3 regions of the Lysinibacillus sp. FSL K6-0057 genome follow, and region 2 is predicted to be linked to each of the others. Evidence: predicted binding sites of a transcription regulator. Region 2 holds the regulator's gene; each other region holds the start of a gene.
What was found. The regulator LexA, encoded in region 2, represses DNA repair genes until DNA is damaged. The targets are predictions, from matches to a motif close to CGAACATATGTTCG.

Region 1 (10,781 bases), 2.1 Mb from region 2:
GCTCGTCAAATTTTTCAGATTAGATATAAACTTAATTGTATAAAATATTGTAGCCTATTGTAAAGAGACTGTATCATTTAGTTTAGTTAATCTCGTGAACAGTTCGAAAAATGGAAAAAATATTCTTCTTTTTAATAAAAAAGACCCTCTGCGACTTCACGTCACAAAGAGTCCTTGTTTCGACAAATGGATTAATGTAATTGATTATAAGCTACAGCAATTTTCGCGCCGACTACTGCATTGTTTTTCACTAATGCAATATTGGCATCAAGACTTTTACCTTCTGTTAATTCTTTCACTTTGCCAAGTAAGAATGGTGTAACGTTTTTACCTTGAATGCCATTCTCTTCCGCTTCAACTAAAGCTTTTTCAATAATGTTTGTAATAAATGTATGCTCTAATGCTTCCGCCTCAGGAATTGGATTTGCAATGACTGCGCCACCTTTTAAGCCTAATTGCCATTTCGCAGATAGCATTGCTGCAATTTCCTCAGGTGTATCCAATTGGAAGTTTACATCGAAACCACTTTGACGTGTGTAGAATGCTGGTAATTCATCCGTACCATAACCAACCACTGGCACACCTTTTGTTTCAAGATATTCTAGTGTAAGACCGATATCTAAAATTGATTTTGCGCCCGCACAGATAACGGCAACATTTGTTTGTGCTAATTCTTCTAAGTCAGCAGAGATATCCATTGTTGTTTCAGCACCGCGGTGTACACCACCAATTCCGCCTGTTACAAAGATTTCAATACCTGCAAGCTCTGCACAGATCATTGTCGCTGCAACTGTTGTAGCACCTAATTTTTTCGTTGCTAGTAAGAAACCTAAGTCACGACGTGAAGCTTTCGCAACACCTTGAGCATTACCGAACATTTCTAGTTCTTCATCTGATAGACCGATTTTAATTTTTCCATCAATTAATGCAATGGTTGCAGGGACTGCACCATTATCGCGAATAATTTGCTCAACTTCACGCGCAGTTTGCACGTTTTGTGGGTATGGCATACCGTGTGAAATAATTGTTGATTCTAATGCAACGATTGGTAGACCTTTTGCTTGTCCTGCTTTTACTTCTTCTGATAATACGATGAATTCTTTCATGTTGTTATTCCTCCATTTCATTTTTCAACAAATCTACTGATAATTCAGGTCTTACTGTATAAGGAGATGCCAATGTATTTTTTGCATTGGTTAATCCAGCATCAATACATGTCTCAAAAGATTGTCCAGTCAACCAACTGTGAATGACAGCGCTGACAAAGGCATCTCCTGCTCCTGTTACATCTTCAATTTTGTCAATCACTTTGGCAGCAAATTGATGAGGCGCAATCGTTGTAGATGCTGCATAAACGCCCTTACTGCCAGCCGTGATAATGACATGTTCAGCACCTAGTTGTAGAAGCTGTTGTAATGCTTTTTCATAATGGGTAGCGTTTTCAATTTTATGTCCAACAATCGTTTCCGCTTCATCTGTGTTACAAATAAACCAAGTTACGCCTTGTAATGTTTCAGGTAGTCGATTCATTTTTGGCGAAGATACCGGCACAATGACAAGTGGAATAGCACGAGCAATGGCTACTTGCTGGATATACGCCACTGTTTCTTTTGGACAGTTTAAATCCAAAATAAAACATCCCGCGTTCACTAGCATTGTTTCATGTTTTTTCAACAAGCTAGGTAACAGAAGGTCATAAACCTCCATATTCGCTACAGCTAGTGCTAGCTCACCTTGTTCATCCATTATGGCAGTATAAGAACCCGTAGAAGCCTCTGCTAGCTGCTCTACATAACGTAGATTCATAAAGGATTCCGAAGCTTCTTGGATCACTTGCCAATCAGCATCTTTCCCTGCCGTTGTTAGTAACGTCACTTGGTGGTTTAATCTGCCTAAGTTTTCAGCAATATTTCGACCAACACCACCTACACTAAAGGAAGAACTGGCAGGGTTAGATGTTCCAAATTGAACATTGCCCTTTACATGGAATTTGCGGTCTAAATTAGCTCCACCGATGCAAATAATTTCATTTTCCTCGGGTAAAATATAAGCACGACCTACAATTTTTCCTTGCTTCGTTAAACTAGACACTAAATTAGCAAGCACGGGACGTGACAGATTCATTGTATCTGCCATTTCTTGCTGAGACATAAACGGATTCTGGCGAATTAAAGCAAGCACCGCCTGTTCTCTTTCATTCATAGCATCACCTTTTATTATATTTGTTTATATTATAAACTTTTGTTTGTATTATGTCAAAAGATTCTTTATTAAAAAAGTTGAACCTCATCATACCGAGGTTCAACTTTTATTTGTTTATGCTTGCTGGGGTGTTTGCTTTTTAACAATGATGACGAATAAACTGGCCATTGCACAAAACATCCCTGCAAGGAAAAAAGCCCACGTATAGGAATTAAAAAATTTATAAATCAACCCTCCACCATACGCAGCAACCGCCGCTCCTGCTTGATGGGAGGCGAATATCCAGCCGTAGATAATACTACTTTTATGCATACCAAAAATTTGTCGTGTCATACTGATGGTTGGTGGCACAGTAGCAATCCAATCTAGTCCATAAAAGATGGTGAAAATCGTTAGTAAAACAAAAGACCCTTGCGCGAGTGCATAAGGAAGTAATAAAAGAGAAGCGCCTCTTAACATGTAATACCAAAACAACAACCAACGATTGTCGAAGCGATCAGATAACCAGCCAGAGGCAGTCGTGCCTAATAAATTAAAAACGCCCATAAAGGAAAGAAGTGATGCAGCGGTAACTAAAGGAACACCAAAGCTAATACAATAAGAGACAAAATGAGTACCAATTAATCCGCTTGTCGATAGACCACAAATAAAAAAGCTGCCTGCTAGTAACCAAAACGCTTTAACCTTAATCGCCTCTAATAAACCATAAAAAGCCATGCTTATTGGATTCTTTTTTTGCTGTATTAGATGTTCTTCTATAGTCTCTTCTTGTCCATAAGGTGTCAAACCAATATCCTGGGGCTTATTTTTAATAAAAATAGCAATCATGAAGAACATTATTGTACTAAGGAGTAGCATTAATGCGATAGCCCATCGCCAAGAATAGTGTTCGATGATGATAGCTAGCACTGGCAGTAAAATTAACTGACCCGTGGCTGTACTTGCCGTTAAAATACCAACTGCTAACCCTCTGCGTTTTACAAACCAATGATTCGCAACATATGGACTAAGCACCGTTAAAAATAGACTCGCTCCAAGACCAATAATGCCTCCCCAAATAACGATTAACTGCCAAGATTGACTCATCAAAAATGTTAAAGTCATTCCTACTACTAAAGTGGCCATGGCGCTGAGCATCATTTTCTTTAAGCCAATGACTTCAAGTAGTGCAGCCATAAATGGTCCAGATATGCCATATAAAAACAAACTTACAGCGAAAGCTAAAGCAATGGTTGAACGATCCCAGTGAAATTCTTTTTCAAGGGGATCGATAAACACACCAGATGATGACATCGTAATCCCTGCGACAATAATCGAGAAAAATGTGACGATCAAAATAAACCAACTATAATGAACACGCTTCACCCTAACACCTTCTTTTCTTATGATAGACCGCAAAACATGTATATACATGTTTAAGTCTATTCATTTCATTTATATGTATATACATGTATAATGATAGTAATCGTTCATAAAGCTGTCAAGAAGTAATTTCTAGTTTTTGGGTGTATACTAACAATAAGTAGAATCCCTTCAAAGGAGTACTGTCGATGAAGAATCAACTTAAAAATATTGATTATACACAAATATGTGTTTGTGCAAACCTTAGAAAGAAAACAAGGGTTGTCACGCAATTATATGATAAGCTGCTACAGCCTACTGGTTTAAAAGTTACACAATATTCGATGCTTGCACATATCGACCTTCAACAAGCTGTGTCAATCAGCCGTTTAGGTGAAATATTACAACTCGATCAAACCACTGTTACACGTAATATTAATCTATTAAAGCAACATGGCTATGTTGAATTAAAGCGAGATACAAATGATGCTCGCACAAAAAAAATTACGCTCACTGAAGAAGGCTTAGAAAAGCTACATGAAGCCGCACCTATTTGGCAAGGAATTCAAGATAGAATCATCGAGGATATTGGAACCGAAAAATACGCAGATTTCTACGATACCTTGCGAACAATGCAAAAAATTATTCAAGCATATGACGAAGTATAAAAAAAGCGCCCACAGTGTAGGGCGCTTTTTCAATGCTCTTAATATTGAATAAGTGTTTTAATATTTAAATCGCCAAGCTTCTCGCGACCATTTAATTCTAAAAGTTCGATTAGGAATGCGCAGCCGACTACCTGACCACCTAATTGTTCCACTAAACGCACTGTTGCTTCAACTGTTCCCCCAGTAGCTAGTAAATCATCACAGATTAACACCTTTTGACCAGGCTTAATCGCATCGTGATGCATTGTTAATGTATCTTTTCCATACTCTAGACCATAGTCCGCACTAATCACCTCACGTGGTAATTTACCTGGTTTACGAACAGGTGCAAAGCCAATTTCAAGTGCATAGGCAACTGGGCAACCGATAATAAACCCACGAGCTTCAGGGCCAACCACAATTTCAGCTCCCACTTCTTTTGCATATTCTACAATTTGATCTGTTGCATATTTGTAAGCAGATCCATTATCCATAATTGTCGTAATATCTCTAAAAGTAATGCCTTCTTTTGGCCAGTTTTCAACCGTTGTAACATATTGCTTTAAATCCATGTTCTTGCTCCTCCTACGAAACGTTATACGTCCGTTTATGTTAATCGTTCATCAAACCATTGTTTTAATTCTATATAAGGTGCATAGACAAGCTTTTGCTCCATTTCAATCTGTTCTGAACGTTGTTTGTAAGACGGTGCCTCTGTTAGTGCTTGTTTTGGGGCATTCACGTTGACAGTCGTCAGTCCACTCTCCATTTTAACAAAATCAAGCTCAAAAAACACCTGTGTCATAAATTTTAATGTTTCTAATGGCCAGCCCGTATGCTTCGCTAAATCTGCAATATGCATATCAAGTGGAAAGGCTGGTCGATTTTTCAAGAATTTATAATACCAAGCAAATTGTTCACGAGTAGGTAAACCACTAAAGTATTGCGAATCGGGCATATAAAAATGTGCATAAATACGTGAAGGTGTTGTCTTCTGTAAAACGTCTTCTAGCTTTTGAACATGGTGTGGCAAGTCTAAGAGCACGATGTAATCACTTTGTTCAATTTTTGAAAGGGTTGGGTCAACCAATGTAATAGGTGCACCAATTAATGATTGATAATAGGTCATCGTTTCTGGACGAAAGGCGATAAACTGTGCCTCGTCCTTCGGTACCGTATTCAGCCATCGAGCTGTTTGGCGGATACCACGAATATCAAATAGTTGCCATTCTGTTGTTTGGACATCCTCGATCATAAATTGGGCTTTTTTACGTCCCTGCCATTCGTTAATTTGCAAATCACCTATAAAGGAAACTTTGATGCCATACGTTAATTCATCATGTAAATGCCCTTTATTAAAACCAACACTATCCAATTTGTCATAGCCGTTTGTTATTTCCATTTTAATATGATTCTCGGCCGCTCCAATTTTACGCATGGAGGCGATTTCTACATCCTCAAGCACATAAACAGGCTTCGGGAAATCTGTGCCGAATGGTCCTAATGTTGAAATTTCCTCAATAGCATCTGCTGAAATTTCGTCAATGCTGAGCGGAATATCAATATGCACGATCGGTGTTAATTGCTCCTCTGTTAAGCAGGCTCTGGCCTGCGCATCCAAGCGCTTACGTAGTTCATCCACATGCTCTAATGATAAGGTCATACCTGCAGCCATAGGATGTCCACCAAAATGCGGTAAAATATCTCGATTTTTAGCTAGTTCGTTATATAGATGGAATCCTTCAATGCTTCGAGCAGAGCCTTTTGCTGTGCCCTTTTCGGGATCGAGTGACAGCACAATCGTTGGACGATAATATAGTTCAACGAGACGTGAGGCTACAATTCCCACAACACCTGCATTCCAGCCCTCGCCAGCAACAACAAGAACTAAGGAATTGCCGACTTTTTCATCTGCTTCAATCAGTGCAATGGCTTCATCCGTAATACTTTTCACAATATCTTTGCGCTCGGTATTGCAGGCATTTAACTGTTTTGCCAATGCGGTTGCTTTAGCATTATCCTCTGCCATTAATAATTCCACGCCAGGAGCCGCTTCACCAAGTCGACCAACGGCATTTAATCGCGGCCCAAAATAAAAGCCAATCGTTTCTTCCGTAATTTTTGTCTGTTCTGTACTGGCTATGTTACACATCGCTTGTACCCATGGGCTAAGAGAACGGCGCATTTCCTGTATACCCCGCTTCACGAGATAACGATTTTCGTCCACCAAAGGGACTAAATCTGCTACAGTGCCAATCGCCACAAATTCAATTAAATGGCTTGGTAGTTCACCATATAGAGCATGTGCCAGCTTAAAGGCAACCCCTACTCCCGCTAGCTCGCCAAACGGATATTGTCCTTCTGGTATTCGAGGATGAAGAATAATATCTGCTGGCGGTAGCTCCTCACCTGGTTCATGGTGATCTGTCACAATGACATCCATGCCAAGCTCCTTTGCTACTCGAATAGGCTCGATACCAGTTATCCCATTATCCACTGTAATGATTAGCTGTACATCCTCCTCATAGGCCTCCCGAAATAGGGCTTCATGCGGACCATAACCATGGATAAAACGATTCGGAATTTTAAAGGAGACGTCCGCTCCTAGATCTAGTAAAACATGTAACATAACGGTTGTGCTTGTCACACCATCTGCATCATAATCACCATACACTAAAATTTTCTCACCATTATCTAGTGCTTGTTCAATTCGTGCCACTGCTTCAGCCATACCATGCATAAGAAATGGATCATGGATATTTGCCTCAGTCATATTTAATAAGCTTTCTGCGTCAGCTGTTGTTTCGCAGCCTCGTGCTGCTAAAATTTTTGCTGCAATCGCAGAAAGTTGTAAGTCATTTTGTAATGCTTGTACAAGTGTTGCGTCTGGACGCTCCACCTGCCATCTTTTTTTCGATAGAATCATCTTCTCACTTCCTTACGAAAGCTATTATACCGAATTTCTATAGGTTACGCACTATCCGTCAGATTGATAGTTTTATCCATTACTTTTTAATTTCTATCCGTCACTTTTCCATATCTATCTGCCAATTACAGCATTCTATCCACATCACTACAAAAAAAGCCTACTCCCCTAAAGAGTAGACTTCTCTAACATACCTTTTGAAGCGGCTACCAATGCTTCCACTGTTGCCAAATCCCCTTCATGCAATGCTGTAACAATGGCACTACCGACAATCACGCCATCTCCCAAAGCCCCCATCTTTTTCACTTGCTCGGGTGTTGATATGCCAAAGCCTGCAAGCACAGGAATTGGACTTGCTTGACGTAGGCTTGCAAAATGCTGTTCTAAATTATCGGCAAAACGCGACCTTGCGCCTGTAATGCCATTGACGGTCACTGCATAAACAAAGCCCTGACTTGCTGAAGCAATACGAGCGATTCGCTCAGGTGGGCTTGTTAATGAGACGAGTTGCACAACATCGATGCCATATGGATTTAATGCCTCACGTAACAACTCACTTTCTTCCAATGGGACATCTGGTACAATTAATCCCTTCACTCCCCCAGCTACACAGGCTTGCGCAAAGGCCTCTAAGCCATACGCTAATACTGGATTGAAATAAGTCATGACTACGAGAGGCACTGTTATTTCATCTTTAAATGACGCAAGTGTTTGCAATACGTTTCTTAATGTCACTCCGGCTGCAAGTGCTCGTTCTCCTGCTCGTTCAATCGTTGGACCATCTGCGACAGGATCTGTAAAAGGAATCCCTACTTCAATAGCTGTTACCTCTAATTGCTGCAGTTTTAAAATAGTCGGCTTAATGGTCTCTAGCCCTCCATCACCTGCCATGATATAAGGTATAAAAGCTTTATGTCCTGCAACCTTTGCTTGTTCGATCGCTTGCTGTAAAGTCGTCATTTAACATCCCCTCCTAGTGCTGCTCGAACTGTGTGAACATCTTTATCTCCTCGACCAGATAAACACACCACAATAATTTGATCTTTTGTCATAGTCTTTGCAAGTTTTGCTGTGTAAGCAATGGCATGGGAACTTTCAAGCGCAGGTAGTATCCCCTCAGTTCGGCTTAATAATTGTAAGGCTTCCAGTGCTTCAGCATCTGTGATGGAGTCAAATTGTGCTCGACCAATATCATGTAAATAACAATGCTCTGGCCCTTTCCCTGGATAATCTAACCCAGCCGAAATAGAATGAGCTTCTTGGACAAAGCCGTTTTCGTCCTGTAATAAATACATGTAGGCGCCATGCAATACACCTAATTGTCCACCTGCGATGGCCGCTGCATGCTTCCCAGTTTCAAGACCACTTCCTGCCGCCTCCACACCGTATAAGGCAACTGATTCATCATCAACAAATGGATGAAACATACCGATTGCATTACTCCCGCCTCCAATACAGGCAACAACTGCATCTGGTAAACGACCCTCTTTTTGCATGATTTGCTTTCTTGTTTCTACCCCGATGACACGCTGAAAGTCTCGGACAATTTTCGGGAATGGATGTGGACCTAAGGCAGAGCCTAAAATATAATGGGTGTCCTCAACATTTGTCACCCAATAGCGTAGTGCAGCATTCACAGCATCCTTTAATGTTTTAGAACCACTTTCCACCGATTGAACTTTTGTGCCAAGCAGCTCCATACGAAAGACATTTAACTGCTGACGTTTGATATCTTCTGCACCCATAAAAACAACACATTCAAGATTTAATAATGCACATGCAGTAGCCGTTGCTACACCATGCTGACCAGCTCCTGTTTCAGCAACAATTTTCTTTTTGCCCATGCGTTTGGCTAGAAGTGCTTGCCCAATCGCATTATTAATTTTATGTGCACCTGTATGGTTTAAATCTTCGCGCTTTAAATAAATCTTTGCTCCATCTAGTGCCTTTGTTAAATTTTCTGCGTAATAGAGCGGTGTTTCACGTCCAACATACTCCTCTAAATAATAGGACAGCTCCTCTGTAAATACTGGATCTTTTAATGCTTCGTCATAGGCAATTTCTAATTCTAGCAAAGCTGTCATTAATGTTTCTGGCACAAATCGTCCGCCAAATTGCCCAAAACGTCCTTCCTTTGTCGGTACACTATTTGCTATTGATATTCCCATCATCTGCTCCCCCTCTTTACTGCCTGTAAAAATGCTTGTATTTTGGTAGAATCCTTGATTCCATCTGTTTCCACACCACTCGATACATCCACCATAAAAGGACCTACATCTGTAATAGCTGCTTCAATATTGTCTACATTGAGACCACCCGCTAATAGTAACTTTTCTTTCGGAATACCTACTTGCTCAAGCAGTGTCCAATCAAAAGTGTGACCACTCCCGCCTTTAAACTCTGTACCAGGCGCGTCGAATAAATAATAATCTACCTGATAGTTAGCAGCCGCTTGAACATCCTCTTGTCCTCGTATCGACAATGCCTTGATGGCAGGATAGCCTTGCTCCTGAATAAATGCTGGCGTTTCCTCCCCATGATATTGCACATAATCTAAAGGCACTCGCTCTACCGCTTCCTTTAATTCAGCTGGCGTTGGATTGACAAAGACACCTATTTTCAAAACGCCTTGTGGTACATGCTTCGCTAACTGTTGGGCTTGCTCAATGGATACACGACGTTTACTCGGTGCAAAAACAAAACCTATAGCATCTGCACCAGCATGAATCGCTGTTTTGACATGTGCTTGTTCCTGTAATCCACAAATTTTGACCTTTGTCATACTGATGCCCCCTCCTTACTTACCTGCAATTGGCGTAGTGCTTGCCCCGCATCCCCACTCCGCATTAATGCTTCACCTACAAGGACACCACTAGCCCCCATCAAGGCTACTTGCTTCGCATCTTCTTTTGACCATATACCGCTTTCACTAATTAATACTCGCTCCTCATCAAATGGAAACACATCGGCAATTTCTCTTGTGCGCTCTAGGCTTACTTCAAAGGTACGTAAATCTCGATTATTCACGCCAATTAACTTTGCATCTACTGCAAGTGCACGTTCAAGCTCCACACGATCGTGTACTTCCACTAAAACTTCTAGGCCTAAGCCCGTTGCATAGCTATATAAATCACGTAAGGCATCGTCTGTTAAAGCCGCTACAATTAATAAAATAATGGATGCACCTGCTGCCTTCGCAAATCGAATTTGCACCCGATCAATCATAAAATCCTTACAAAGAAGAGGCGTATCGACTGCACGAGCAACTGCTGCTAAATCTTCAAAGGAGCCTTCAAAAAACTCCTTGTCTGTTAAGACTGAAATAGCTGCTGCTCCTGCTTGTGCATAGACTTGTGCTTGAGCAACTGGGTCTGCCCCACCAGCAATTAATCCCTTGGAAGGTGAGGCACGCTTCATTTCAGCAATGACTTGTAGTGTATGGGCTTGACGCAATGTCTCAACTAATGATGGACGTGGCGTTTCAGTAAAATTTGCTAAAGGATCTGGCTGCTCTAATAAAGCGCCTACCTCGATCTTCTTTTGCTGTAAAATTTTATTGAGTATATTCATTACCCTACCTCCACTTCTTTAATTTGCTTGCTATAGGTAACAGCCGCTTCTAATTTTTGTCGTGCTCGCCCACTAAAAATACTTTCCTTTGCCAT
Region 2 (10,781 bases):
TCTAGTAAGCCTTCACGTTCTACATCATAGCCACTATGTTGATCTTTAAACACGCCCTTCACCGCATAGCCTTGCTCTTTAGCATAGCGCAGCAACTCTTCCTGCTGGCGCTCTAATGAGGAGCTTTGTGTTTCTTTTTCAGTACTTACGCGACAATAGACAACAGCCGATAGTTGATTATTTATCATTGTTCATTTCTCGCAATTTCGATAGTATTGATGGGACTGGCTTGATCACTCACTACAGGAATAACTAGAGATTTTCCCGCTACAATTTTAATATCTGCTAGTTCATTTTCCGTTTTTACAAGCTTTATCCAATCATCAGTACTCATTTTACCACGATATTGCTCAGCTAACGACCACAAGCTATCTCCATGTTCAATTTGAATTTCTGCGTAACTAACTTTTCCTGGATCAGTAATGTAAAGGTATGCTGCAAATAGTAAACAAGCTCCTATTAAAATTGAGATATGTGTGTTTTTCTTCAACCATGTCATAATCATTACCCCTTTTTAAGAATGTTTGTTCGGAATGTATGTTCCCATAATAAAGCGAACAAACGTTTTTGTCAAACACTTTTCGAACCTATGTTTGCATACATGTTCGCATTCTGTTATACTATCAAATAAGTAGAATGATATTAGAAAAAAGAGGTGAGCACGCATGAAAAAAGTTTCGAAAAGACAAGAGGACATTTTAGCTTTCATTAAGGAAGAGGTACGAGCTAAAGGATATCCACCATCAGTACGTGAAATTGGTGAAGCAGTTGGACTTGCTTCCAGTTCAACTGTTCATGGACATTTAGCTCGATTAGAACAAAAAGGCTTTATTCGTCGAGATCCAACAAAGCCACGCGCAATTGAAATTTTAGAGCCTGAAGAATCCATTCAAAAGCAACAGGTGATCCATGTCCCACTTGTCGGGAAGGTTACAGCTGGTTCTCCAATTACAGCAATTGAAAATATTGAAGAATACTTCCCATTACCCGATACGTATGGCACAAGTGAAGATCAATTGTTCATGCTAGAAATCATGGGGGAATCAATGATTGAAGCTGGGATTTTAGATGGAGATTTAGTCATTGTCAAACAAAAGGCAACAGCTAATAATGGGGATATTGTTGTAGCTATGACAGCTGAGGATGAAGCAACTGTAAAACGTTTCTTTAAAGAGAAAAACCATTTCCGTTTACAACCTGAAAATTCTTCTATGGAACCTATTATTGTCGATCAAGTTTCGATTTTAGGACAAGTTGTAGGTCTTTACAGACGTGTACATTAACGATTAAAGCAGGTTTTGAGGATTATGTTCCTTCTAAGAGCATGTATCCTCTTTTTTACGCAAAAAAAGAATCCATATACGATTGGATTCTTTGTATAATGCCCCTTCTAAGCTTCCTTCTTAAATTTTAAGCTCGCTTCAATAAAGGCTGAAAATAGCTTTTGAGCACTCTCATCTCCTGCTATGGCTAGTTCCTCAGGATGCCACTGAACAGCCAAGCAAAATGGCATCTCCTCATGAACTACCGCTTCGATAATACCGTCGCTGGATTTTGCTGCTACTTTTAATTTTTCTGCTAACACATTCACCGCTTGATGATGAAATGAATTCACTGCAATCTTCTCTTGTTCAACGATAGTCGCTAATAGATTGTCAGCAATAACCTGTACAGAATGAGTAGCTACAGCTCGACCTGATTGCTGCGTATGTTGGAGTAACTTGTTACTAAAATGGTCACTATCAATGTCCTGATATAAAGTACCACCTAATGCAACATTTAATATTTGAATCCCTCGACAAATACCGAAAATAGGCATTTTCCGTTGGAATGCAGCTTCAATTAAGGCTAATTCAACCGTATCTCGCGCTGGATGAATTTTTCCAAGCTTTAATGAAGGCTCGGCCCCGAACAGAAATGGATGCACATCATGGCCGCCCGATAACATTAAACCATCTGTCATGGCTAAAATCTGTGCTGCCTCTTCTTCTACTCCAATCGGAATAATCAGTGGAATTCCACCTGCTTCAATAATGCTTTTGCTGTAAGCAGCATTTAATCGAGAGGATAAATCATCCTCCACAAAGGCTGTAATACCAATAATCGGTTTCACTTGCTTCCCTCCACATTCTTGAAGATTAAACAATTACCAAAAGCCTAAATACCAATTGATTAATAGATCGCCATAGAAATAAACAATGACTGCGGCCAGTGCAATAGAAGGCCCAAACGGAATGGGTGTTTTTCTCCCCTGTTTGTTCTTCGATAACACAGTAAATCCGACAATCATACCAATAACAGCAGCTAAAAACAGCGTTAACAGTGTATCAATTGTACCCAGAACGAGACCAATTAAAAAGAATAATTTAATATCGCCTCCACCCATGCCACCGTTCGATAGCACAGCAATTATATATAATATGCCAAAACCAACAACAGCACCCACAAGAGAGTCCCACCAAGGTGTTAATGGTGATAGAACTCGTCCAATAGCAAGCAAGGGTAAAAAGAATAATAGCACCTTATCTGGAATCTGCATATAGGCCAAATCTGACACTACAATGATGACTAATAAGGAGATAAAAACGAAAGCTACTATTAATTCTATGCTCCAGCCTAGCCGCCAATAAGCAAAGGCAAATAATACACCTGTCATTAATTCTATGACTGGGTAAACCCAAGAAATTTTGTTGCCACAACTCCGACATTTTCCTCCTAAAAATACATAGGACAATACTGGCACTAAATCAAGCGCCGTTAGTCGTCTCTGGCATTTCGTACAATGGGAAGGAGGGTGTACAATCGACTCCTTCTGCGGTACACGTAAGCCGACAACATTATAAAAAGAGCCAAAGACAAGTCCAAATAAAAAAATAAAGATCGTATAAGCCATTTCCAATTTTATGTCCTCCTAAACCAATAGGCGCCCATACAAATGAAGTATGGTGCGCCTATCAATAAAGTTTATTGTTGTTCTTCGTAATAGAACGTCGTCACTTGCACTGTTGCCTTTAACGTAAGATCTGCATCTTTCTCTAGCTGTTCCTGCTCTCCAGGTAATTTAAATTCAATCTTATCGGTTTTCATGACACGCTCTAATTGTTCAACCTCCTGTAAAAAGCTTTCAAGCGAATTAAAATCAAGCGCCCCAACCTCTAAGATAAAAGTAATGAGCTTTAAATTAGCTGGTAAAGAGTCCTTTGAAAGAGAAGCAATCGGTGTAGTGGTCTCCTTGTTCTCCTGATCACCATTGACCTCTGCTTCAGCCTGTTCTAACATATTGAGCTCATTCGATACATCTGAAGGTTTCACAGTGCCATCCTCACCTTGAACAGTTAAAGTCTGTATACGAGTTCCTGTCACCTCTTCAATCTCAGCTAAATCAAGAATAATCTTTTCAACGGCTCTTGTTGCAGGTAGCTTTTGTCTTAAGGCTAATATATTGATAGTAGGCTGTCCCTGCTCCTTGTCTAATTGTGCTAGTTGTTCTTTGACATTAGCTAATTCTTGCTGCACCTGCAATACATTACTCTCTTTTTCATTCACCTCATCCAATTTTGGTGACAGCAAATAATAATACAGCGCAAATAAAATAGCAGCTATCAACGCCAGTAACAAGATCATAGATGAATTTTTACTACTCGTTAATTTATTCATGAGCGTCGTCCTCCAGCTAAATACATAAAATCGATTGTTGCTGTGATGGACACTGAATATCGCGGTACTTCTTTAAATTTTTGTTGGGGTGTTAACGCCCTTTGTTCACCTAGCTCTATTTCAAAGTTTGAGACAGTGTTAATTTGAGCATCTGTAAAATAGCTACTCATTAAAAGTCGCTCCACATATTTCGATATATCTGTCATCGTTTCAAAATCCACTTCAATATTCACTGTGTTCTCTCCGAAAACGTAGCTACGTAAATAGGAATGAGTTGGTAATAAAGTTTTTGTTTCATCAATTAACGGTGTTACAGGATAAGAAACGCTTTGAATAAAAGTCACAGACTCTTCCAACGAACCCTGATCGACACTTTGTCGTGCGTCTAGCTCTTGCTGCAATTGATTAAGCTGTGTTGTTAATGCCTGTTCCTCTGCAGTCAATCGAGACAATTCACTTTTGGATGTAAAAAATAAAAAAAGTAAATAAGCTACAATAAGTCCCACAATGACAATCACCAAGCTATAAAAAAGCTTGGGAGAGGTTGTTCTTTTTTCAAGTTGTGGTAAGAGGTTTATATCTGGAACCATTAACGAACCTCCTTCAAAGCTAAGCCAAGCAACGTTGAAAATTCTCGCTTAAAGCGAGGAAACGATTTCTCAATTTTTTTCCCATCGACAACCCTCAGTGGTGGTTCTAAATTAGAAGCGAGTAAGTTCCCAATTGATTTCAATAGTGGGTTATCGCCAAGCATGATAATTTCATCCACTGTTTTTTCACCTTTATGTAAAGAAAACTTAAAGAAATTCATCATCCGATCAATCTCTAGAACCTGATCCATTACGACCATTTGATAATTCTCTGATTCGCCATTATAAATAAATTGATAGCTAAACTCATTCTCCTTCTTCCCCTGCCATTGCGTCATATCTACTTCAATGGTTTGATAGCGCAAAAACTCCACTTGGCCATTGGAAAAAATACTGATAGAGAGTTCATTAATCGACCATTCTGCTATTAAATATGTTTTATTAGGCATTAATAAGGACATGTGCTCTAATAAGCGTATATTACAAAGCGCACGAATATCGGCAGCTTCGGGTTCTAATGAAACATCTAACAGCATCCCTACTAGTTTCGTAATCTCTTCAGAAGGCGCAGCAAATAAGATAGCCTTGCCATCCTCGGCATCTGCATCATACACATCAATTAAAGGGTCCTGAAATGGTAAATGAATGGAATGTCCCAATTCCATCTCAGCATATCCTCGTAATTCCTGAGGCTTTACATCTTTAGGGTGCTCAAAGTTTTTTAATAGAACCGTCGTATCAGGGACAAACATGCGAACTGCCTGTTTTTTCCCTGTCCATTTCATTACTTGCTCTTTAATCACCTCAAAAAGAGCTACCTCGTCGATTATTGTCCCATTTTCAACGATTCCAGCTGCTAAGGGGTATTCATAGCCCTGCCACTGATTAGGCTCTGGTCCTTTCGCCACAATCGCACGTAGCACATAATCCTTCAGTTCAATCGAAACATGCGACTTTCTTTTTCTCTTAAACATGTGAAAAGACCTCCTTATCCTATTCAGTATAAATGATTTTTTCAATTAGTCATCCATTTCCCAGCCAGAAACGCAAATTTTCTTGCGCTTCTGAGTGGGTTGGGAGGACTGATTATTCCTTACCTTTTGTATCTTTATTATCTTCCGGTTTTTCCCCGCCAGCTTTTACCAATCTGTCATTAATCTCTTTTTCTGTTGCTTTATTATCTTTAACTTGAAATTCTGCTAACTTAATATCCTTTAATCTAGGGTACGTAACTTCCCAACCAGTTGTTGTATTTAATTCAACAACAGTACCAGCTAAATCTACACCATCTACATACGGTTTTAATGATTCATCATTACATTTATTTTCTTTACATGCCCCATCAATATAAGCAATTTTAGCACCTGCTAGAATATTTGATGCCTCCGCTAAAATTGCACGGTCCTTCGACTTATTAATAATATTACCAATTGCAGGTACAGCGATTGCTGCGATAATTGCTAGGATAACAATTACAGCTAATAGTTCAACTAATGTTAAACCTTTCTCATTTTTCAATAGTTTTTTATTTTTCCATTTTTTTAACATAATGAAATCCTCCTTAATAATTTTATATGAAGTGTGTGTACACGCGCTTCTGAACATTATGGCGAAGCTGCACAATCTCGCCCAATACATTTGCCACCAGTTCCCTTGCTGCCCTTACGAATATCGTCTGCAATATGCTGTAAGGTGGCATTATCAAAATTAATATATTTGCCATTGCTGTAATAAATCGCATGTGCATTGAAATAGTAGGTGCCCTCGATAAATTGGACATTGGCATTCTGACCTTCTTTATCTGCCTCTAATATTTTGCCTGCACTGTCTAAATAACCATCAGATACTAATTTTCCCACTTCAACCATCTGCCATTGATCAGCGGTTGGATGCTCCATAAAATAGAACTGCGCGGCATGAATGACATTGATAGCATCTGCCTTTAATGCCTTATAACGTGAATTATCAATGACATTACTTATAGCTGGAATTGCAATGGCAGCAACGATAGCTAGAATAACAATGACTGCCAATAACTCGACTAATGTCAAGCCCTTTTCGTTCATTACCCTCATTTCCATGTCCAGTCTCTCCTTTAATACTTAACCATGAAGATACCTACTTGCCGCTTCCTTTTGTTAGCAAATCTAAGTAGATATTTCCCATTAAGCGGAACAAAAGGGCATCCATATCAATATTGTAAACATTACATATTTTCATATAGTTGGAACATTGGTAAGAATATAGCCGCAACGATGACACCTACAACTAGAGCCAGTATCACAATCATTAAAGGCTCAATGAGTGACTTCATGGTATCGACAGCACGGTTTACTTCTTCTTCATAAAAATCAGCAATCTTTTCAAGCATGTAATCCAAGGACCCTGTTTTCTCACCAATTGATGTCATTTGTGTAACAAGTGGTGGAAATAGCCAGCTTTTTTCAAGTGGTTCTGATAATGTGCCACCCTTTTCTAAATTATCTCGGGCTTCCAGTACTACTTTACCCATTACTGGATTACCACCAACCTTTTCGACAATTGTTAGGGCTTGTAGAATTGGCACGGAGCTACTAAAGAGTGTAGACAAGGTTCTTGTCATTCTCGCAATAATATCCTTTTGTAACAGCTGTCCAAAGATTGGCATACGCAGTAAAAATACATTGACGGCATAATGAAACTCTTTATTATTTTTATAGAAATAGTGTAAGCCCACTACTAACACCAATAATCCTAAAATCACAAGGTACCAAAACTGAATGAGCCAATCACTAATACCTACTACAATGACCGTTATTAACGGCATTTCTAAATTCATTTCTTTAAATGCATCCATAAAGGTTGGCACAATGAACACCATTAAAAACATACCAACCACCAGTGTTAAAAGCGATAATATCGCTGGATAGGTCATGGCAGATTGAATTTTTTTCTTGATGTTATATTGCTTCTCTAGTGTGCTTGCAAGGCGATCTAATGTATCATCGACGTTTCCTGTAGCCTCACCAGCACGCATCATATTGACAAATAGCAATGGGAACACTTTTGGGTGTTTACCTGCTGCATCTGAAAATGCCATCCCATTTCGAATATCCTCTTCAACCTGCATCAATGCTCGCTTCAGTGGTTTACTCCTTGTTTGCTCACCCAAAATATGGGTTGCTTCAACGACAGGAACGCCCGCACGAATTAATGTCGCATATTGCCGACAATAAATAACAAATTCCTGGTGCTTCACTTTTGTCCCAAAAGCAATATCTTTATGTAAAATGCTATTTGATTCTTGAAGTTCTCGTGCATTAATTCCTTGTGCTCGAAGCTTTTCCATGGCTACCTTTTTATTCGGTGCCTCGATAATGCCCTTTTTAGGTGCTCCTGTTTTGGTACGACCACTATAACGAAATATCGTCAACTATAATCACCAGCGTTCATATATGGTCGTGCATCCTCAAGTGAAATCTTACCTGTCGTAATTAAGTGTTGCATCGAATATTCCAATGTGTGCATACCTAATGCTTTACTTGTCTGCATCACACTTGGAATTTGGTGGATTTTTTCATTACGAATTAAATTCGAGATGGCAGGTGCCTGTACTAAAATTTCTGTCGCAGCAATACGCCCTTTTACATCCTTACGTACAAATAAACGCTGAGAAACAATACCTTGCAGTACATTCGCAAGCTGCACACGAATTTGACTTTGCTGATGTGGTGGAAATACGTCTATAATACGGTCGATCGTTGTTGGTGCACTACTTGTATGAAGTGTAGCCATGACTAAATGTCCTGTTTCAGCAGCCGTAATAGCCGTTGAAATGGTTTCGTAATCTCGCATCTCCCCGACTAAAATAATATCTGGGTCCTGACGTAGTGATGCACGTAAACCATTTGCAAAGCTCATCGTATCGACACCAATCTCACGCTGATTGATGACAGATTTCTTATGTGAATGCAAGTATTCGATTGGATCCTCTAACGTAATAATATGTTTTGATCTCGTTTCATTAATATGATCAATCATTGCTGCCAAGGTAGTTGATTTCCCTGAGCCTGTTGGGCCAGTCACTAAAATTAAGCCTTGTGGTTTTTCCGCAAGCTTATATAACACCTGTGGCATATTGAGCGCTTCAATAGAAGGAATTTTAGCCTCAATTAAACGAGCCGCAATCGTTACTTCATTTCGCTGATGATATGCGTTGACACGGAATCGACATTTCCCAGGCAATGAAAAGTTAAAGTCAGTTTCACCTTTGTCCTCAAACTCCTGTTGTTTATGGACAGGGAGAATGACCTTTACCATTTCCTTTAAATCTTCTGTTTCTAGCGGCACTGTGCCATAATGCTCCAGTTGCCCATGAATACGATACACTGGTGGAATATCTTTTGTTAGATGTAGATCCGATGCTTTCTCTTCAAATGCACGTGTTAATAATTCAACGATTGAATATGCTGTCATTTCTTTCACCCCTAGTCTGCACTTGCAACACGTAATATTTCTGATGTGGTTGTTTTGCCAGCTACAACCTTTAGTAATCCATCTACTAATAAGGTATGGAAGCCTTTCTCATTCATATAATCACGTAGAACGCTATCACCAACACGATTTAAAATCATATCCTTTATTTGGCGATCAACAGGGAGGATTTCATGAATCGCCATACGCCCTCGGTAGCCTGTATGGTTGCAGGCAGGACATCCACGACCTTTTTTTCCATGCGTTACGCCCTCCACCCCATTGTCTTCAAGTATTTCAAGTTCACGAGAAGTGAATACATATGGCTCAGCACAATCACGACAAACTTTACGTACAAGACGTTGCGCCATGATTCCTACAAGGGAAGAGGATAGTAGAAATGGCTCAATACCCATATCATGTAGTCTTGAAATAGATTCTATGGCACTATTAGTGTGCAGCGTACTTAACACTAGATGGCCTGTTAGTGAAGCACGAATAGCAATTTGAGCTGTTTCAAGGTCACGAATTTCCCCCACCATCACAATGTCAGGATCCTGTCGTAAAATCGATCGTAAACCTACCGCAAATGTTAAGCCGACTTCCTCTTTTACTTGTATCTGGTTGATACCATCTAATTGATATTCCACTGGGTCCTCAACCGTAATAATATTGACGCCTTCTTCATTTAAATGAGAAAGTGCCGCATATAAAGTAGAGGACTTCCCTGAGCCTGTTGGACCAGTAATCAACATCATACCGTTTGGATGGGCTATCATTTTCCTAAAAAGTGCCTCATTACTTGCACTAAAGCCTAATTTATCAATATCATTGGCTGAATTGGTTAAATCTAAAATACGCATAACAACCTTTTCACCATAGACTGTTGGTAATGTGGCTAAACGTATATCGACAGGTCTAAAATTAACATTGGTTTTAATACGTCCATCCTGTGGGATACGATTTTCTGTAATATTTAAATTACCCATAATTTTAATACGAGCCAATACGACATTTTGCATATGCTTGGGCAAGGATCGTTCAGTACGAAGCACACCATCTACTCGATAGCGGACACGTAGCTCTGTCTCTTGTGGATCAAAATGGATATCACTTGCGCGCTGTGCGACACCATTGGCAATTATTTGATTCACTAAACGAACAATAGGTGAATCCTCATTCTCAATTTCGTCTTGTGTTTCCGTACTTGTGGCAGCCAAATCCAACATGGCCGCATCCATTGATTCCTGCAAATCATAGTATTTTGTTATCGTCCGATATAAATCATCTTTTGCTGCAATACTTGTCTCGATTTGGCAGCCCGTCGTCATACGAACTTCCTCAATGGCGAAATAATCCATCGGGTCTTCCATTGCAATAAACAATTTATTTTTTTCTTTGCGAATCGGCATAATATTTGTCCGCTTTGCCAGCTCCGCAGGAATTAGCTGTAATAATTCGGGACTAATTGAAAACTGATTCAAGCTTATATGAGGAATACCCAGCTGGAATTCTAAGACCTCAATAAGCTGCTGCTCTGTTAGGAAGTTTTCTTTAATAAGGAAATCTCCAAGCTTCTCATTTTTCATCTTAGTAGTTAATGCGTACTCTAGCTGGTCAGCTGTGATAACACCTGATTCAACCAGTAAATCCCCTAAACGTTTACGCCCTGGCTTCATTGCCATAAACATACCTCCAATCGTTATGGACTTGTTTGTACAAAATTGCCACCCTTGTCATAGTAGCCATAGACAATTTCTGGTCCATCTTCTTGCTTTGTTTCCTCTGGTGTTGAAGATTTCACGTCAGGCAAGCCATTCCCATCTAAATCCACTTCTAAATCAGGATCTGATGTTCCTGCCCCTACGTTTTGAGTAGGTGTTGTGATCGTAACAGGCTCCTGCGATGAACGCGTAACAATTCGATTTTGAGGTGCATAATAATCTCTACTAATGAATTGTTCTTCTGTTGCTCCGTTCTCTACAATGGAACGATACACTTCCACTCTTGAACCCTCTTTACCCTCTTGCTCCACTCGTTCTTGTCCAGCTTTTAAATCCTCCGAATAGCGATAAATAATTC
Region 3 (10,781 bases), 2.2 Mb from region 2:
AAGAAATGCCGAAAAAGGAAACACAAGTGCATAAGGAGACACCGAAGGAAAGTCCTAAAAAAGAGGTACAGCGACCGATGCCGCCACCACCGCCGGTTGTATCGCCGCCACCAGCTCCTATGCCAATGCCAGAACCACAAATGATTCCGATACCAATACCGATGCCAATGCCAATGCAGATGCCACAACAACCGATGTGGGTACCACAGCCTGTGGAAATGAATTGGCACCAACAATTGGTGATGCCACAAATGGAGCAAACTGTTACAATACCACCTGTGCAAATACAGCCACCGCCAGCACCTACACCGCAACCACCACCTGTAGCTAAACCGAAGCCAATGCCAATGCCACAACCAGCACCACATCCACCAATGCATATCATGCCACAAATGCCTGCCGTGCCACATTGTTCAAGTTGCCATCAGCCAATCTATCATCAAATGTGGTGGCCGATGCCAATGCAGCCGCAGGTGGAGCATTATACGATGCCACAGCAGCCAATGTCCTGTGACATGCCAGATCATAAAGTGGGTGGGATGGAAGACTTTTTAGAGTCCACGTCACCATTCTTCCATACACAAAATCACCAAATGCAGCCACAAATGGATATGATGCCTGATATGAATATGGGGCAGCCCTGTGGTTGTGGTACACAACCAATGATGATGCCTGATATGAACATGGGTCATTCCTGTGGCTGTAATACACAACCAATGATGATGCCTAATTGGCAAATGGACCCTTGTCATTGTCCGCCACCCCCATGCCCGACACATTGTCCACCACCGTGCCCATCAGCAGCAGGACCATGGATGTCACCGCACTATTTCCCAGGCGGGATGACGCCTTATCGATGGTGAAAAAGCGTATATTGTAGAAGAGGTAAAGCCAAACATTTGGAAATATAAGTATCAATCGAATAATTATTTTGTCAAACGTGCAAAGCAAGTAGAAATTGCGGAGAAGGTAAGAACCATTCATCGCCAGTTAGGACGTATGGACCCTTCTTTGATCTTGCCATTAGTTCAGAGCGATGATGAGCAGTTAATTGTGCAAATGTGGCAAGAAGGAAGCCATGGTGCTAACTTTGCGCATAAAAAAGATCGTAAGGAATCTCTTAGATTATTAATAGCTTTACATGACACACATAAAAAAATTGCTTGGCAGCGCGTGCCAGGCTTGCATACCTACTCACAGCTTTTAAAATGGCAAATGCGTCATATGCGTTTTAAAAGTAGAAGAAATGAGCTTCGAACATTTTTAACGAAAGAAGAAATCGATCAAATACTGCATTATAGTGATAAATCATTACAATTGATTGCATTAGAAGATGCACCTGAAAAAGAGATTACGCTATTACACGGGGATGTAGTCCATCATAATTTCTTATGGTGCTCTGATGGACAATTGCGATTAATTGATTTTGATTTAGCGCACCTTGGTGAAGCGGATGACGAGTATATTTTATGGTTACATCGTGTGTTGCCTGCTGTAGATTATGATCTTGGAAAGATTTTTGCAGAGTTACCTGAGCTGAAACGTCTGGATAAAAGAAAGCTTCATCGTTTGAAATATCCGAATGAGTTATTACGAGAATGGCTTTTTGCTATAGATTTACCACTAGAGCAACAGCTAGTATTTTTAGATTATTTAGTGCCATTTACAAAACGAGCTCTCACCTATTGGCCAAAACTGTGGTACGATATTGATAGATTTGTCAAGAAATGACCGTCATTTGGCGGTCATTTTTGTCTGCGAACGGCGTTTTTGACGCTACTTTTTGTCGAGCATTCGTTCGCTATATGCTATAATCGAAGACGATGATTGTGAGGGATTATAGATGTATGATTATTTAAAAGGACAAATTACTCGTATTACACCTGAATTTATTGTGCTAGAACAACAAGGGATTGGCTGGCAACTCAATACGCCCAATCCATTTGCTTTTCGAACTTCTGCCCTTGAACAACAGATATATGTTCATTTGCATGTACGAGAAGATGCACAAGTTTTATATGGTTTCCCTAATCTAGATCAGCGTGAGTTATTCCGTAAGCTTATTTTAGTGTCGGGAATAGGGCCAAAGGGAGCACTAGCTATTTTAGCTACGGGCAATCCACAACAGGTTATTAGTGCAATCGAACGGGAGGACGAAACATTTTTAGTGAAGTTCCCTGGAGTCGGAAAAAAAACAGCACGTCAAATGATCCTCGACTTGAAGGGTAAGCTAGGCTCATTATTAGATACATTGGAGTTACCTAGTGCAGAAGATGAGTTACCATTGTTTGGTGTGAATCCTTATAAACATGAACTAGAAGAAGCCTTACTTGCTTTAATGGCACTTGGTTATTCTGAAAAAGAGCTCGAAAAAATTAAACCACAGCTAGAGGATAACGACAAACTGGAAACGACAGATGCCTTTATGAAACAAGCATTGCAACTACTGCTAAAATTAAAATAAGGAAAGGAGGGAAGGTGCATGTCTGAACGTATGATGGCAAGTGAAGCAGGTAGCTATGATGAGCAGTTTGAATTATCTTTACGCCCTCAAAAATTAGCGCAGTATATTGGGCAACATAAAGTAAAGGAAAACTTACAAATATTCATTGAAGCGGCAAAGCTTCGCCAAGAAAGTTTAGATCATGTGTTGTTATATGGACCTCCGGGACTTGGTAAAACGACATTAGCTGCTGTTATTGCGAATGAGATGAATGTCAATGTACGCATGACAAGTGGACCCGCGATTGAGCGTCCTGGAGATTTGGCAGCTATTTTAAGTTCACTAGAGCCTGGGGACGTTTTATTTATAGATGAAATCCATCGACTCCCCCGTGCTATTGAAGAAGTTTTATATCCAGCAATGGAAGACTTCTGTTTAGATATTGTGGTGGGGAAGGGCCCTGAAGCACGTTCTGTACGACTTGAATTACCTCCCTTTACCCTTGTAGGTGCAACAACAAGAGCTGGTGCATTATCAGCTCCTTTAAGGGATCGTTTTGGAGTGTTACTACGCTTAGAATATTACGATGATCAATCGCTTGCCGAAATTGTTGTGCGAAGTGCTCATTTGTTTGAGGTAGAAATTGAGCAAATAGCAGCAACGGAAATGGCGAGGCGCTCACGTGGAACACCTCGAATTGCCAATCGTTTATTGAAACGAGTGCGAGATTATGCACAAGTGCTTGGAGATGGTATGATAACGGAGGGTCTTGCACAGCAAGCGTTAGAGCTGTTACAAGTAGATCCTAGAGGGCTTGATCATATTGACCATAAACTTGTAACCAACATGATTGAGCGGTTCCAAGGAGGTCCAGTAGGCTTAGATACACTTGCTGCATCGATTGGTGAAGAACGAGTTACAATAGAAGATGTATACGAGCCTTATTTGATGCAAATTGGCCTTATTCAACGTACACCAAGAGGAAGAGTGGCCACACATTTAGCCTACGAACATTTTGGATATGAGTATCCCCAACAAACATAAAGAAGGAAGTTATTTTCATGCGTGTAGAAGATTTTGATTTTGAATTACCAGAGGAGCTTATTGCCCAAACGCCTTTAGTCGATCGTACAGCGAGTCGATTAATGGTCGTGACACCAGGCTCAAATAAAGTGGAGCACCACCATTTTGCTCATGTTTTAGAGGAGCTACATGCTGGAGACTGTCTTGTACTAAATGATACAAGAGTTTTACCTGCTCGCTTAATGGGTGTGAAGGAGGAAACAGGGGCACATATAGAAGTATTACTATTAAAGCAATTGGCTGGTACAGATCAGTGGGAAACACTTGTAAAACCAGCAAAGCGTGTAAAAGTAGGAACAGTCATCACATTTGGTGACGGTTTATTAACAGCTACTTGTACAGGTGAGCTTGAACATGGCGGACGTACATTTGAATTTCATTATGATGGCATCTTTTATGAAATATTAGAGCAACTTGGTGAAATGCCGTTACCTCCATATATTCGTGAAAAACTAGAGGACAAAGATCGTTATCAAACCGTTTATGCCAAAGAGCGTGGCTCGGCTGCAGCACCTACAGCAGGACTGCATTTTACAGAGGAGCTATTAGCACAAGTGAAGGCTAAAGGGGTAGAGGTTGTCTTTATTACGCTACATGTAGGTCTGGGCACTTTCCGTCCCGTTAGTGTAGATTCGATTGAGAACCATGAAATGCATGCGGAATTCTATAGTGTTACCGAACAAGCAGCAGATACGATTAATCGAGTAAAGCGTAACGGCGGCAAGGTTATAGCTGTTGGGACAACCTCTACTCGTACATTGGAGACAATTGGTTCGAAATATGAGGGAGAAGTGCGAGCAGAACAAGGTTGGACGTCTATTTTCATTTATCCAGGCTACAACTTTACGGTGGTAGATGGGTTAATCACAAACTTCCATTTACCAAAATCAACACTGGTCATGCTTGTCAGTACGCTAGCCACACGAGAGACCATTTTAAGTGCTTATCAGCAAGCTGTAGAGGAAAAATATCGCTTCTTTAGTTTTGGCGATGCTATGTTTATACGTCCAAAAAAATAATAGTGGATAAAATCGGAGTACTGTTTTTACTTCAGATAAGAGAGGATTATTTATTTTATGACACAACCAGCAATTCGATATGAACTACTTCATACATGTAAACAAACAGGAGCACGCCTTGGCATCGTGCATACACCGCATGGCTCCTTTGAAACACCAGCATTTATGCCTGTTGGCACACAAGCAACGGTTAAGACCATGTCACCAGAGGAATTAAAAGAGATGAATGCCGGCATCATCCTGTCCAATACGTACCATTTATGGCTTCGTCCAGGTAATGATATTGTTAAAGAAGCAGGCGGGCTTCATAAATTTATGAACTGGGATCGTCCAATTTTAACGGATTCAGGTGGTTTCCAAGTATTTTCACTTAGTCAATTCCGAAAAATTGAGGAGGAAGGCGTTCATTTCCGTAATCACCTCAATGGCGATAAACTATTTTTGAGCCCAGAAAAGGCGATGGAAATTCAAAATGATTTAGGCTCTGATATTATGATGGCCTTTGATGAATGTCCACCATATCCTGCAACACATGACTATATGCTGCAATCAGTCGATCGTACAACTCGTTGGGCAAAACGCTGTAAGGAAGCACATCAGCGTCCAGAGGAGCAAGGTTTATTTGGGATTATTCAAGGCGGAGAGTACGAAGATTTACGCCGCCGCTCAGCTGAAGCGTTAGTGGAACTAGATTTCCCTGGCTATGCGATTGGTGGATTATCTGTCGGTGAACCGAAAGATGTGATGAACCGCGTTTTAGAATTTACTACGCCAATGATGCCTGAAAATAAACCACGTTATTTAATGGGTGTTGGCTCACCAGATTCTTTAATTGATGGGGCCATTCGTGGGATTGATATGTTTGACTGTGTATTGCCAACACGTATTGCACGTAATGGAACACTGATGACATCTGAAGGACGTCTAGTGGTGAAAAATGCAAAATATGCACGTGACTTTGGTCCAATTGATCCTAACTGTGATTGCTATACATGTAAAAATTATTCTCGTGCCTATGTTCGTCACCTTATTCGCACGGAAGAAACGTTCGGTATTCGTTTAACATCTTATCATAATCTACACTTCCTATTGAAATTGATGGAGCAAGTACGTGAAGCAATTCGTCAAGACCGCCTTGGTGACTTCCGTGAAGAGTTCTTTGAAAAATACGGCTTTAATGGGCCAGACGCAAAAAACTTTTAAGCTAGACGGATATGATCATTCCATGCGCTAAATCAAATGAAAAAAGGACATTAGGCATCCCCTAATGTCCATAATCAATAGCAATAGTTTTGCAAATCATTCAAAACTTTGTAAAAAGTGAATATTTCTAGCAAAATATTGTCAATCATAGAAAAAATATTAGTAAATGAGAAAATTTTTAGGCTTGTCCATCGCTTTTTAATGGTGGAATAGTCTATACTAAAAAAGTGAGATTTGGAAAGGGGGCAAGATGCTATTATGGATCAATTACTAGGATTAGCACCAATATTATTAATGTTCGTTGCAATGTGGTTTATCTTAATCCGTCCTGCTAAAAAAAGACAGCAGGAAACACAAAATATGCAAACTAGTTTGCAACGTGGAGATAAAGTCATTACAATCGGTGGTTTACACGGTGTTATTGATGCAATTGAAGACTCAGCAGTGACATTAAAAATCGCTGACAATGTACGAGTAAAATTTGACCGTCAAGCAATTGGACGAATTGTCAATGACAATCAGTAACAAAGAAGAAAAGGCTTACAATAGGCAATAGCTATATTGTAAGTCTTTTTTATATAACTGATGGTTAGTGCTGTCTATGCTGCTTGCTTATATGTTTTTTCAGGTGTAGCTTTTAATTTATGAATGAAGGCTTCACCAGTATCATTGCCATTAATAGTGATTCTGCTTAACGTAAATATGGCATCGCCCTTTTTCACATGTTTATTTTGTATAACAAAGGCCATCTTAAACCCAGCTTCTTTGGCTATTTTTAAGGTGGAGAGTGAATAAATCCCATAAGGATAGCTTATAGCAATTGGCTCATAACCTAATTTTTCTTTAATTATTTTTCTTGAGCGAATAAAATCATTTCTAACTCTGTCTTCATAGGCATCCTGACTTTCTAGCTGCCCATTCACAAAACTAGGGCCGAATACAGCGCCATTTAGTTTACCGTTTTCTGAAGGTAATTTATAATGTAAATCCCAAGTATGACTCTGGATTGTAATATAATCCTTCATTTCCTTCAATTGATCCCAACTCATCTTTGCTGATTCATTTGGATAGTGATTGTTTTCGTTATTCCCTAGGATTCGGCTTGCAATCACGAAAATTTCTGCATGCATACCATATTTTTTCAATATCGGGTAAGCTTTTTCATAATTACTAAAATAGCCATCGTCAAAGGTAATTAATACAGGCTTTTGAGGTAACGGTGTTTGGCCGTTTAAGTAATCATATAATTGCTGGGCAGAAATGGCATGATACCCTTCCATTTTAAGTAATTTCATTTGATTTTCGAAGTTTTCGGGTGAAATAACTGTATTATTGTTTATATTTTCCTCTAAATGATGGTACATAAGAATAGGTATTTCCTGTTCGTGGTACCCATAAATAGAATAAGGCTTAATAAGAAAAAGAATATAAACAAAAACGAAAACAATTATTTTCCTTGTCATGTTCTCACCTTGTTTGCATGTTTATAGTGGTAAGCATCTAGCTCTTTGTTAGTGTGTACGAACAAGTAGGAACTATTCCTTGAATACTGTATAAAAAACAATAAGTAAGGTCACCTTGATAGTATGGGGGTGTGTTTCTATGGAAGAATATTACCATATTATTTTTAGAACTTGCTTTTTATATGTGTTTATCATCATCGTTTTCCGTTTAATGGGCAAACGAGAAGTAGGTGAATTATCAGTCATCGATTTGGTCGTATTTGTATTAATTGCGGAAGTGGCAGCCTTCGCCCTAGACGATTATAAAAATCCTCTCTTTAATGCGATACTACCTATCATTATTTTGCTCTTTATTCAAATATTAAGTGCCTTTTTGTCATTAAAGTTCAAAAAAATACGTGACTTAGTGGATGGTGACCCTGCTTTATTAGTAAAAAACGGTGTTATTTTAGAGAGTGAGATGAGAAAACACCGCTATAATTTAGATGATTTATGTCAGCAATTACGAGAAAACGGAATCGCATCGGTGACAGATGTAGCCTTTGCGTATTTAGAGCCTTCAGGCAATCTTTCTGTCTATAAAAAAGATGAAAAAGCCTTTGTGTACCCATTGATTATCGACGGTGATATCCAAGAAAGACATTTATTTACCATGCATAAAGATGTGGAATGGCTAATGGGTGAGCTAGCAAAAAATAATATTACTGACAGTGAAACGGTATTTTTTTGTATTTGGGAAGACAATAAGTTGCATATCCAATTAAAGGAATCCTAAACTTTCTTCGCCAATTTTTTGATGTAGCGGAAATCCGTAATACGCAACTGATTGGTAAATAATAGAAAAGTGAATAGTAAAAATAATGTGACACCACTATTTAAAATAAATGGTAGTGACAGTATTGGGATGAGGAAATACTGTACGACGCAAACGGCGATAAAGCAACTATAAGGTACGACAAACATTCTAAAGCCTGCACGCAGGTTTTTTCGTTGTCTCACTGTTGCAATATGCAAGAAGGACGTCAGTAAAACACCAAAGCCAATGGCTACAACAGCACCTTTTTCCTGGATACCTGGTTGAGAGGCAAGTACAAACATCACAAATAGTTTACCTAGCCCACCATATATGGAGTTCATCATGGCTGCTCTTGCCTCACCAATCGCCTGTAAGATGGAATGTAGAGGGCTTTGAATATAATAAAAATAAAAAATAGGTGCTAAAATTTTAACGTACCCACGATTTTCTTCTAAATGGAAAAGCTTCATGGCTAATTCATCTCCGTGCACAAAGAAATACGTAGCAGCAAAGCAACCTACTAAAGAAGATAATCTTAGGGACACCGAAATTCGTTCCTGTAGTAGCGGGATGTGCTGACGAGCGACGGCATCACTCACAGCTGGAATGAGCACAATCGATAAGGCTGTTGATACAAACGCAGGAAATAACAGTAATGGCACCAAAACACCTGAAATGACACCATATAAAATAGTGGCAGCAGATGCAGTTAAACCGGCAACAGTCAAAGCTTTTAAAAAGATAATCGGCTCTAAAAACCAAGTGAAAGAACCAAAAAGCTTACTACCTGCAGAGGGAAGGGCAATACGCAACATTGGTGATGCTGGATACCCTTCAATTTTAGTTTTTCGTGTCAGTAATTTCTTTTTCGAGACGATATAGTGCAGCCATAAATACAGGAATGCTACAACTTCAGCAAGAAGCGTAATGCCCATTGCCGCAGCAGCTGTAACAGCAGCATTATTGTAATTAGCTACATAAGGTAGCATTAAAGTAATGAAGCTAATACGTACAATTTGTTCAATCATTTGTGCCCATGCAGTCGGTGTAATTTTAGCGACACCTTGTAAATAAGCACGTAATAAGCCAGATCCAACTGATACTGGTACAGCAAAGAGTGCAATCCATAGTGTAAATGTTGTCTGTTCATTATGTAATAGCGTTGTAGAAATATATGGTATTGTTAGTGCAATGAGTGGCATAAAAATGATCATGCCAATGAATGACCAAAGAATGGCTGTACGCATGACACCAAAGATGTTCTCACGTTTATTTTTTGCTAGTAATTCAGCCACTATTTTAGCCACAGCGATAGGTAGTCCTAGTTGAATGAGTGAGATGAAGAAAATAAATGCTGGATAGACGGTCATATAAATGCCGACAGCTTCTTCACCAGCAATCCGCATAAATTGCATTCTATAAAAGAAGCCAAAAAGTTTAGATAAAAAAATCACAAACATTAAAAATAATGTACCTCGTACAAAAGAACTCATGCCATCCGTCCCTTCTCAAGCCGCAAAAATTCATTTACACTATTTGTATGCAAGCATGTCTTACGTTACGACTTTGATTGGAGATGATTCAAAATGAGTATGCAGTATGAGCAACTATTTGAAAAGATTCGTCCGGCAATTGATAGTAAGATAGCAGAGTTCCAGCATTATCAATACAATGCTATTACGGCAGAAGAACTTTGGCGCTACTGTATTGAAAAAAAATGGCGTAAAAAGAAAGTTGAACAGCTACGTTTACATGAAGTCATTTCTACCATTTTTTCGGTATCACCATCTGATATCGTCTCATTTAATCAAGTAGAGTTTTTACAAAGTAATAATTGGTTTGGAGAAGTCAATACAGAAGAGTTACAATTACTGCTTGGTCCAGTCAGAACGTAATCAATGCTGTGTCAAATTTTACAATAATTCAAAGAATCCTATATGTGTTGAATTGACACCAAGCGCAACCTGTTTCATAATAAGTGTGTTGCGCTTTTTTTATTTTGAATAAGTTCTTACTTACATAAGTCTCCTATGCTTTTATTGACATTTGGAAGACTAGTACCTAATAATACAAAGATAAACTTGCGCGTTATGAACGATTGAAATAAGTAAAGCAACCTTTTTGAAGCACAGGTAACACGATTCTAGATGCAAAGGAGGATTAAACGTTTCAAAAGGTATTGCTAGTTACTTGTTTGGCGTGTAAGGACAGCCCTTACACCAATTCGAGGAGGATTTATTGATGAAACTAAAAAGTCGTATAGTTGCATTCTTATTAATTCTAGTGCTTTTTGCAGCAGGAATTAGTACGACTGTAAACGGCGTCTTAAAGGACATCAAGCTTGGTCTTGACTTACAGGGCGGGTTTGAAGTGCTTTACGAGGTAAAAGAATTAAAAGAAGGACAAAAAATTACACCAGAAATTGTCACAGCAACATCCACTGCACTTGGTGAACGTGTAAATACGATGGGGGTTAGTGAACCGAGTATTCAGGTTGAGGACAAAAATCGTATTCGCGTGCAATTAGCTGGTGTTGAGGATCAGGAATCGGCACGTAAGTTATTGTCCACTTCTGCGAATTTAACATTCCGTGATGTTGATGATAATTTATTATTGGATGGAGACGATTTGAAAGCAAACGGTGCTAAAGGCTCTTTTGACCAACAAAATCGTCCGATTGTATCCTTAACTTTAAAAGATGCGAAAAAATTTGCTGATATAACAAGTAAAATTGCGGCGAAACCTGCAGGCCAAAATTTACTGGTTGTATGGTT

Region 1: MHB40_RS17320 (carbohydrate kinase) is a predicted target of LexA. The motif match lies at 2,235-2,248, and genes of this name have one in related genera.
Region 3: ruvA (Holliday junction branch migration protein RuvA) is a predicted target of LexA. The motif match lies at 1,788-1,801, and genes of this name have one in related genera.

The regions. Positions count from the first base shown of each region.
Region 1 is NZ_CP152047.1:3,469,925-3,480,705, forward strand. Features, by position in the region: gene MHB40_RS17315 (pseudouridine-5'-phosphate glycosidase) at 192-1,106, opposite strand; gene MHB40_RS17320 (carbohydrate kinase) at 1,111-2,202, opposite strand; gene MHB40_RS17325 (MFS transporter) at 2,317-3,567, opposite strand; gene MHB40_RS17330 (MarR family winged helix-turn-helix transcriptional regulator) at 3,753-4,211, shown strand; gene MHB40_RS17335 (adenine phosphoribosyltransferase) at 4,250-4,762, opposite strand; gene recJ (single-stranded-DNA-specific exonuclease RecJ) at 4,798-7,116, opposite strand; gene trpA (tryptophan synthase subunit alpha) at 7,285-8,076, opposite strand; gene trpB (tryptophan synthase subunit beta) at 8,073-9,284, opposite strand; gene MHB40_RS17355 (phosphoribosylanthranilate isomerase) at 9,284-9,898, opposite strand; gene trpC (indole-3-glycerol phosphate synthase TrpC) at 9,895-10,686, opposite strand; gene trpD (anthranilate phosphoribosyltransferase) at 10,686-10,781, opposite strand, start outside.
Region 2 is NZ_CP152047.1:1,327,808-1,338,588, reverse strand. Features, by position in the region: gene MHB40_RS06245 (recombinase family protein) at 1-188, opposite strand, end outside; gene MHB40_RS06240 (LysM peptidoglycan-binding domain-containing protein) at 185-499, opposite strand; gene lexA (transcriptional repressor LexA) at 666-1,283, shown strand; gene MHB40_RS06230 (gamma-glutamyl-gamma-aminobutyrate hydrolase family protein) at 1,391-2,113, opposite strand; gene MHB40_RS06225 (prepilin peptidase) at 2,147-2,899, opposite strand; gene MHB40_RS06220 (hypothetical protein) at 2,965-3,657, opposite strand; gene MHB40_RS06215 (hypothetical protein) at 3,654-4,247, opposite strand; gene pilM (pilus assembly protein PilM) at 4,247-5,221, opposite strand; gene MHB40_RS06205 (prepilin-type N-terminal cleavage/methylation domain-containing protein) at 5,334-5,795, opposite strand; gene MHB40_RS06200 (prepilin-type N-terminal cleavage/methylation domain-containing protein) at 5,852-6,328, opposite strand; gene MHB40_RS06195 (type II secretion system F family protein) at 6,454-7,659, opposite strand; gene MHB40_RS06190 (type IV pilus twitching motility protein PilT) at 7,656-8,702, opposite strand; gene MHB40_RS06185 (GspE/PulE family protein) at 8,714-10,384, opposite strand; gene MHB40_RS06180 (G5 domain-containing protein) at 10,402-10,781, opposite strand, start outside.
Region 3 is NZ_CP152047.1:3,487,159-3,497,939, reverse strand. Features, by position in the region: gene MHB40_RS17435 (LysM domain-containing protein) at 1-863, shown strand, start outside; gene MHB40_RS17430 (phosphotransferase) at 853-1,731, shown strand; gene ruvA (Holliday junction branch migration protein RuvA) at 1,844-2,464, shown strand; gene ruvB (Holliday junction branch migration DNA helicase RuvB) at 2,483-3,487, shown strand; gene queA (tRNA preQ1(34) S-adenosylmethionine ribosyltransferase-isomerase QueA) at 3,505-4,545, shown strand; gene tgt (tRNA guanosine(34) transglycosylase Tgt) at 4,603-5,748, shown strand; gene yajC (preprotein translocase subunit YajC) at 6,007-6,273, shown strand; gene MHB40_RS17400 (polysaccharide deacetylase family protein) at 6,348-7,211, opposite strand; gene MHB40_RS17395 (DUF421 domain-containing protein) at 7,351-7,986, shown strand; gene MHB40_RS17390 (oligosaccharide flippase family protein) at 7,983-9,500, opposite strand; gene MHB40_RS17385 (post-transcriptional regulator) at 9,594-9,902, shown strand; gene secDF (protein translocase subunit SecDF) at 10,249-10,781, shown strand, end outside.